2 regions of the Butyrivibrio fibrisolvens genome follow, and region 1 is predicted to be linked to the other one. Evidence: riboswitches for the same ligand, from Rfam matches in the RefSeq annotation. Region 1 holds a riboswitch; the other holds the start of a gene.
What was found. A riboswitch is a leader RNA that binds a small molecule or an ion and turns the genes downstream of it on or off. The one in region 1 is predicted to bind FMN.

Region 2: it holds a riboswitch for FMN, as region 1 does, so the genes downstream of both, ribD (bifunctional diaminohydroxyphosphoribosylaminopyrimidine deaminase/5-amino-6-(5-phosphoribosylamino)uracil reductase RibD) here and I7804_RS14130 (ECF transporter S component) in region 1, are expected to answer to the same signal.

What each region holds. Positions count from the first base shown of each region.
Region 1 covers NZ_CP065800.1:3,391,178-3,395,398, forward strand. Annotated here, with positions in the region: gene I7804_RS14120 (ion transporter) at 1-169, shown strand, start outside; gene I7804_RS14125 (DUF6033 family protein) at 297-1,145, opposite strand; gene I7804_RS14130 (ECF transporter S component) at 1,494-2,258, opposite strand; FMN riboswitch at 2,510-2,625, opposite strand; gene I7804_RS14135 (D-2-hydroxyacid dehydrogenase) at 2,909-3,847, shown strand; gene I7804_RS14140 (tRNA dihydrouridine synthase) at 3,870-4,221, shown strand, end outside.
Region 2 covers NZ_CP065800.1:451,227-455,447, reverse strand. Annotated here, with positions in the region: gene I7804_RS01870 (alanine/glycine:cation symporter family protein) at 1-767, opposite strand, end outside; gene I7804_RS01865 (ECF transporter S component) at 1,204-1,827, shown strand; FMN riboswitch at 1,907-2,021, shown strand; gene ribD (bifunctional diaminohydroxyphosphoribosylaminopyrimidine deaminase/5-amino-6-(5-phosphoribosylamino)uracil reductase RibD) at 2,407-3,615, shown strand; gene ribE (riboflavin synthase) at 3,621-4,221, shown strand, end outside.

The DNA.
Region 1 (4,221 bases):
GCACTCCTGGATAGGCCTAAGGATTGATGAGCTTGATATCTCCAGAACTACTTTTATCGTGATGATAAGACGTGGTAATAGGCCCCTCGTACCAAGAGGCAATCTGGTGCTTATGGAGGGCGATGTCTTATTCCTATATAGCGTAACAAAAGCAGGGATTGATCTGTAGAGGCAATCCCTGCTTTTGCAAAACTAAAACCACCCACTTGAACGGACCGGCATCTCCAAAGTCTTTGCAGGGGCAGGTCCGTCCAAGTTGGGTAGTATTAGTTAAAAATCAAAATACTGGCGGTAGTCTATATGTTAAAATCAAAGTGCTGTCCTACCATCATTTCTTCCTGTGTTCTGACGCTGTCGCTTCTAAAGAGCATAGCCTGATCTGCTATCTTTTTTAGGAGTTCATCAGCGGTATTTGCTGTAATTGTTACATACTCATCTTCATCAGGAATTCTATCTTTGTCCCTTGTTTTGTTAGTATTATCTGCAACTTTTTCATCCTTATCGCTAATATGTTTATTGCTGATATCCCTGTCTTTATCCTTCTTATGGGCTTTCTTTTCTTCCAGTTTCCTGGCTGCCTTTTCTTCCGCCTTCTTCTTGGCTGCTTTTTTCTCAATGCGGGCTTTCTGAGCCTTTGAAGAGTTCTTTAATGTTGCAAAAAGTGTAGCTGTGCCGTCATCATTAATCTTCATGCCGTATCCTTGAACATCTGCTCCTGTAGATGCAAGACCGCTACTAAGGGCTTTGATCTGAGCTTCTGCACCTTTGATAGTTGCTTCTATCTTGCTTGCATACTTCTCATCATTAGCCATTCTCTCGATTTTCTCATCATCGATAAGAACTACTGTCTTATTGGCCTTGCCATATGCAGCAGCATTGGCCTCGACCTGTTCTTTCATATCCTTGGATACCAGGACGAAGTCCATGCCGGGAAATTTGGCTTTAAACTTCTCATAGAACTTTGCAGCCTTTTCACTTAACTGAACATCACCTACTGTCCTGCCTGTAACCTTTGGTGTATTCTTGTTTTCAGCTGCTTTGGTTTTATCTGACTGCTCTTCTTTTTTGACGGATTTATTGTATGACGAAGTGTCATACATAGACTGTGCCGCGCTTATACGCGCGATATCATTTGATAATGCCATAACAGACTCCTTTCCTAAGAGATATACGCTTCTATCACTGATCATATCCGGTGAAGCAATCTCTATATACGCATCCTTGCAACTACTACTTTTACCAGTGTGCCGGATCATTCACATTTAATTAAATACAAAAGAATCCGTACACTAAATCGACGACACTATCTCAATTTGTATATCGGAATTATCTAAGACTTTATTTATAGCTTCCTGCTTAGTAGGTGCAATATCCGGGGGCATTTGTACACTGCCTTTTTCTCTTTAACTAAAAATATAAGCAGTGACATTATAAACTGCCACTGCCTACTATACAGATGATCTATCAAATTCAGATCATAAGCTCCAAAAAAATTATTCTGCATATGTTTTCTTTCTTGAAGCCGGTACAAATGTAACATTCTTAAGGATTACGCTGATCCTCTTATATACAAATACTGTAATAATAGAATCAATACCGCCCTTGATAAGATTGAGAGGAACTACACAGTACAATACAAGTGTCCAGATACTTGTAACGTTATTATTAGCTTCAGCACCCATTCCTACAAATGCATCTATAGGCATTCCGTACAGTGCGCTATACGCAGGGAGCAGGTAGAATGCGTTCATAAGGCTTCCTACAATAGTGATAACAAGTGTTCCGATAATACAGGATATAAGCGCCATAGTGCGGGTCTTTTTGAAAGTATAGATAATAGATGCCGGAAGTATGAAGCAGCATCCTATAACAAAATTGGCAAGTTCTCCTACAAATGCTGTAGAAGTTCCTCTAATAACAAGCTCTAAGAGAATCTTCACAAACTCGATCATAACGCCTGCCATCGGCCCAAATGAAAATGCACCGATAAGAGCAGGAAGATCAGAAAGATCCAGCTTATAGAAAGATGGTGCAAAAGGAAGCGCAATCTCGAACATCATAAGAACAACAGATATAGCTGCAAATGTTCCTATAACTACTACCTTTCTGGTGCTGAGCATGGGCTCTTTAATTCCGTTGATCTTCTGTGCCAGCTTCTCACATACGATAGCGATTGCAAAGGCCGCTGCGATGATGATCGCAAAACCTATCAAATACTCTACATTTTCTGCAATACTAGCAAATAATCCATTGGTCATTTCTTTATCCCTCCTATGTCTGTACACATGTGTTATTTTCGGGAATTATTGGTTTTACGCCTGCGTTGTGAATTTAGGAATCCGGATGAATGCGTATCCTTAGAAGCGTGATTTTTGTGGGCATTTTCATCTTTTGCCAGCATAAATTCACAGTTTGGGACATATCGGACTTTTGTGTTACATACAAAAAAAGCTCCGGCATATATCCGGGGCTAACAATTCATCCATAATCCTACAGATCATAAGATCTGCATATCCTTCTTCCATCCAGACTTTACTGTCGGTACCGGAATCACACCGGTTCATGCTATCAAAGCTCGCGGACTATACCGCCGGTAGGGAATCTCACCCAACCCCGAAGTTTTATTTTGTTTTCAAATGCTATGTTAATACGCAATGTAATATGAGTCAATAGGTCAAATAAATTTTTTGCAACTTATTTTTGTTCAAACTTAGCACTTGCCAAACATACGCCACCATTTGGGGTAAGGCGAATTTTCAGTTTTTACTTATACAACTGCTCCACAGGTATTTTCATCTTGAAATAGGTCTTAGGGCGATATATTATGATGAATGACATAGGTCTATTTCAAAATCTAAAAATAATATTGATAAGTAAATATATCAATCTAAGAATATGGAGGCCACTTATGAAAATCGTATTTCTTGACCGCAAAACAATAGGTGAAGATATTGATCTAACCCCTTTTAACAGATTTGGAGAAGTTGTGATACATGACTTCTCAAAGCCGGAGGAAGTTCCTGCAAGGGTCGAGGATGCAGATATTATCATCCTTAACAAAGTCCCGATCAATGAAAAGACAATCGGAACTGCCAAGAATCTAAAGCTTGTATGTGTCACAGCAACAGGTGTCAATAATCTCGATCTTGACTATCTTGCATCAAAAGGCATTGAATGGCGCAATGTTGCAGGATATTCTACTCAGACAGTTACACAGCACACCTTTGCTCTTTTGTTCTATCTTTTTGAAAACCTTGCATACTATGACAACTATGTTAAGACAGACGGATATACCAAAGATTTTATGTTCACACATTTTGAAAAAAGATTTGGAGAGCTCTGCGGTAAGACATATGGTATAATCGGTCTTGGTGCTATCGGAAGACAGGTTGCAAGCGTTGCCAAGGCTTTTGGATGCAATGTAATCTACTATTCAACCTCTGGTAAAAATCATGACTCAGAATATAAGGAAGTTTCTTTTGACGAATTATTAGAAACATCCGATATTATATCTATTCATGCACCGCTTAATGACGCAACCGCCAACCTGATTAATAAGGACGCCCTTTCCAAGATGAAGAAATCTGCAATTCTCTTAAACCTTGGACGTGGTCCTATTGTTAACGAGAAGGATCTTGCTGATGCTCTTGAAAACGGAACTATCCGTGCTGCGGGTCTTGACGTACTCTCTGTTGAACCAATCGAAGAGTCCAATCCTCTTCTTAAGATCAAGGACAGCACTAAGCTTCTTATAACACCTCATATTGCATGGGCTAGTGTAGAAGCAAGAACAAGACTCATGAAGATCATTGAGGATCACATCGACAAGTTCCTTGCCGGTAAATAAGTTATTTTTAGGATTTATATAGATGAACATATATTATGCGCCCATGGAGGGCATCACAACATATCTGTACAGACAGCTTCACAATAAGTATTTTGGAGGGGTGGATACATATTTCACCCCTTTTATTAGTGTATTTCCCGATCACTATATCAAAAAGCGTGATGAGAGGGAGATAGATCCTGCCAACAACGAAGGGATGAGGGTCGTACCTCAGGTTCTGGCCAACAGTTCCAAAGAGCTCATATGGATCTTCAAAAAGCTCACCTCCATGGGCTATGATGAAATCAATCTCAATCTTGGATGTCCATCCGGCACAGTTACAGCTAAGGGTAGAGGTTCAGGATTTTTAAAAGAGCCTGATAAGCTAGGTACCT
Region 2 (4,221 bases), 1.2 Mb from region 1:
CAGAACTGATCGATGTGCACAAGGCATACGATGATAGCACATATCATATAGATGATAGCCATGAATGGGACGAGCTTCTCTGTAACAGAAGCAATCCTCTTAAGACCACCTACTATAACAAGGGCTGCAATGATCATAAGAAGGATACCAGTGACTATGCTGGGAACACCAAAAGCGGTATTCATATTAACAGCGATAGAATTGATCTGGCCCATGTTGCCTATACCAAAAGAAGCGAATATACAGAATATACTAAAAAGAACAGCAAGTATAGAACCGATATACCTGCATCCTGGCTTTGAACCAAGACCATCGCTAAGGTAGTACATGGCACCGCCGCACCATTCATTGCGTTCATTTCTTCTGCGGTAGTAGATACCAAGGACATTTTCTGAGAAATTGGTCATCATTCCAAAGAAAGCGACGATCCACATCCAGAATATTGCACCGGGACCTCCGGAAACGATGGCAGCAGCAACACCTGCGATATTGCCGGTTCCTATCGTAGCTGCAAGGGCAGTACATAGGCTCTGGAACTGGGATATCTGCGTGTCATTCTTCTTAGTATGCGCAGTTACATGAGAGTCTTTGAATATTCCGCCGATGGTATTGGATATCCAGTGCTTGATATGTGATATCTGGAAAAAGCGGGTAAGGCATGTCATAAGGATTCCGGTTCCTACCAAGAGGATAAGCATTGGAAGTCCCCATACAAAGCCGTTTACAGCGTTGTTGACGTTTTCTACCGTAGATAAAAAATTATTCATAATACTCTCCGTTCCTGTAATCTAGTGTGCTGACTCATTTATATTTGACCAAATATGAATGAGTTGGTGCACTGGCATCGATGTGGCATTAAAAAAGCAATATCCAAGTAATGCATAAACATGCACTTCTTTACTTTACCACATTAAAACAACAAAATAAAGAGAAAAAATGTCCATACATAAAAACATTTGTCTTTGCTGGACGTATTTTTTGTTAAAATTTTACATACCAATCAAACTGGTATTAATTATTTTTGCATAATTGGTAATATCATCAAGATCAGATCAGTGTTATATTATCTGAAACAAAAAGTCTGAGTGAATAATATCTCATCCATCTTTTGACATGCTTCATTATCTATCGTCATATGATGGCTAAGGAAACTTATGACACCTGACCCATATGATATTAATTCGCTTATAAAGGGAGGACATTATGAAAAAGACAGAAAAGAACCAAAGACTATTAAAGCTTGCATATGCAGGTCTTATGGCTGCACTTTGTTATGTAGGATATACAGTATTTCCTGCAATAGATGCGGCGGGAACCAAGATTCATGTAGGTAATGCATTTGTTGTGCTTGGAGCACTGCTTCTTGGCGGCGTATATGGCGGCTTTGCAGGTGCTATTGGACTTTCAATAGCGGATATCCTCGGCGGATTTGCAGCAACAGCTCCCAGAACATTTATCTGTAAGCTGCTTATAGGACTTATCGTAGGCCTTGTTGCACATAAAGTTGCAAGCATATCCCACAATCATGATAAGGCTTATATTGTAAGATGGTCCATAATTGCAGCAGTAGCCGGTCTTGCTTTTAACTGCGTGTTTGAGCCGATCCTTAAATATATCTGGTATACCATTCTCATACCTAATGCAGACAAAGCCCAGTCAGCCATCGGTTCACTTCTTGCAGTTACCAGTACAGTGACTGTTATCAATGCTGTTACCAATTCCATAATAGGAGTGATCATATATCTTGCACTTCGTCCTGTTCTATTTAAGACAGGTCTTCTTGGAGCAGTAGATGGAAACTATTCTGAATCCAAAACAGTTGCATAAAAATGTATTTGACAAGTATATAAAAACTAATCTATACTATGTGGCGTAAGCTTATGCTTACATAAAATTAAATACTAATAATAAACTTCGGGGCTGGGTGCGATTCCCAACCGGCGGTATAGCCCGCGAGCCTTATGGCATGACCTGGTGAGATTCCGGGGCCGACAGTAAAGTCTGGATGAGAGAAGTAGGATTACCTTCGTACTTGTATCTATAGTTATAAGATTATATCAATATTGATGATATAGCTATTATTGTATGTAGCTACTTATTATCGGATTAGTAGTATTATCATAATTACTATTTATTGATATAAATACAGATATAGTATATGAATCTTTAAGATGGTGATGTGTCTCTTTCCGAAGGGGCACATTTTTTATTGGTTCTAAGGGGATAATTCTTATCATATTAGTCGGTATTCTTCTGGGCTTATAATATCTAAGCCATTTACTCATCATCTTATCGGATTCCCATATCCCCGAAGAAAAGGGGGAACAATTGAATCAAAACAACCTAGTATGCACTGCTTCGCAGTATGTTAATTCCTCAATAGAATCTGATCTTGATCCGCAATATATGAGGCGAGCTATCGAACTGGCACTATCAGCCAAGGGACGTACTAATCCCAATCCCATGGTAGGAGCAGTGATAGTCAAGGATGGCAGAGTTATAGGTGAAGGCTATCATCACAGATATGGCGATCTTCATGCTGAAAGGGATGCTATAAGGCATCTTAAGGAAAGCGCTCAGGGTGGGACTATATATGTGACTCTTGAGCCGTGCTGTCATTATGGCAAACAGCCTCCCTGCACACTTGCCATAGTAGAAGCGGGGATAGAGAGAGTAGTTATAGGCTCAAGAGATCCTAACCCTCTTGTAGGTGGTAAGGGCACAGCCTTTCTAAGAGAGCATGGGATAGAAGTAGTAGAAGATTACCTAAAGGATGAGTGCGATGCTATAAACCCTGTTTTCTTCCATTATATTACTGGCAAAGAACCATATGTGGCCTTGAAGTACGCGATGACAGCTGATGGCAGGATCGCTACAGACTTTGGGGATTCCAAATGGATCACAGGAGAAAGTGCCAGGGCATACGTCCATGAGCTTAGGAACTACTACACAGGTATTCTTGTAGGGATAGGTACTGTTCTTACTGATGATCCGATGCTGACCTGCCGGCTTCCGGGAACCAGAAATCCTATAAGGATTGTCATGGATAGTCACTTGAAGATCCCCCTTGACTGCAATCTGGTAAAGACTGTAAATGAGGCGCCATTAATAGTTGCCTGCCTGGACAAGTATCTTCATGATGGGGCCGATGATCTGGAATATTCAGATGCTATTAGAAAAAAGATATCTGCGCTTAAGTCCATGGGAGTTACTGCGCTGGGAGTAGCTTCTAATGGTGAAGTAAGATGTGGTCAGGATGATCTTACGGATGCATCTAAGAATAGGCATGTAGATGAAGGCGAGCATATAAGTGTTGATGACCTTTTGCGTCAGCTTGGCCTGCTCCATATAGACGGGATACTGGTAGAAGGCGGCAAGCATATAAATGCAGCATTCCTTGAAGCCGGCAAAGTCAACAAGATATACACATTTGTTGGTGCGCAGATAGTAGGAGGTATAGGTATATATACACCTGTAGCAGATATCGGGATTACCAAAATGAAAGAGAGTATAAGATTGTCTGATCCAGAGATAAGAGCTTTTGATACAGATGTGCTGATCGAGTATGAAGTAAAACGAAAAAACAATAATGATAATGCCCCAGACAGAAGGTAAAACATATGTTCACAGGAATAATTGAAGAAAAGGGAAAGCTCCTTGCAAAGCATCTGCAAGGCACAAGCTCCTATATCCGAGTAGGAGCTCACATGGTTTTGGAAGGTACTAATATAGGAGACAGCATAGCAGTTAACGGCGTATGCCTTACAGTCACTTCCATGGACGATACATCATTCACGGCAGATGTCATGCCGGAAACCCTTAACAGGACAGGACTTGGAAGCCTTAAAACTATGGAGCATGTCAATCTTGAAAGAGCGATGGCAGCAGACGGTAGGTTTGGCGGTCACATAGTCAGTGGCCATATAGACGGAACGGGCAGGATCGTATCACTTATACGAGATAGCATAGCTATTCGCGTAACTATAGAAGCTTCTGAAGATATCTTAAGCCTGATCATAGAAAAAGGTTCCATCTGTATAGATGGCATCAGCCTTACTGTTACTGATGTTGGTAGTAAGACCTTCAGCGTATCAGTCATCCCACATACAGGATCCCAGACAACTCTTCTTGATAAGAAAAAAGGAGATATCGTCAATCTGGAAAATGATGTTATTGGAAAATATGTCATGAAGCTTCTGGGAATGACAGGCAGCCATGTCA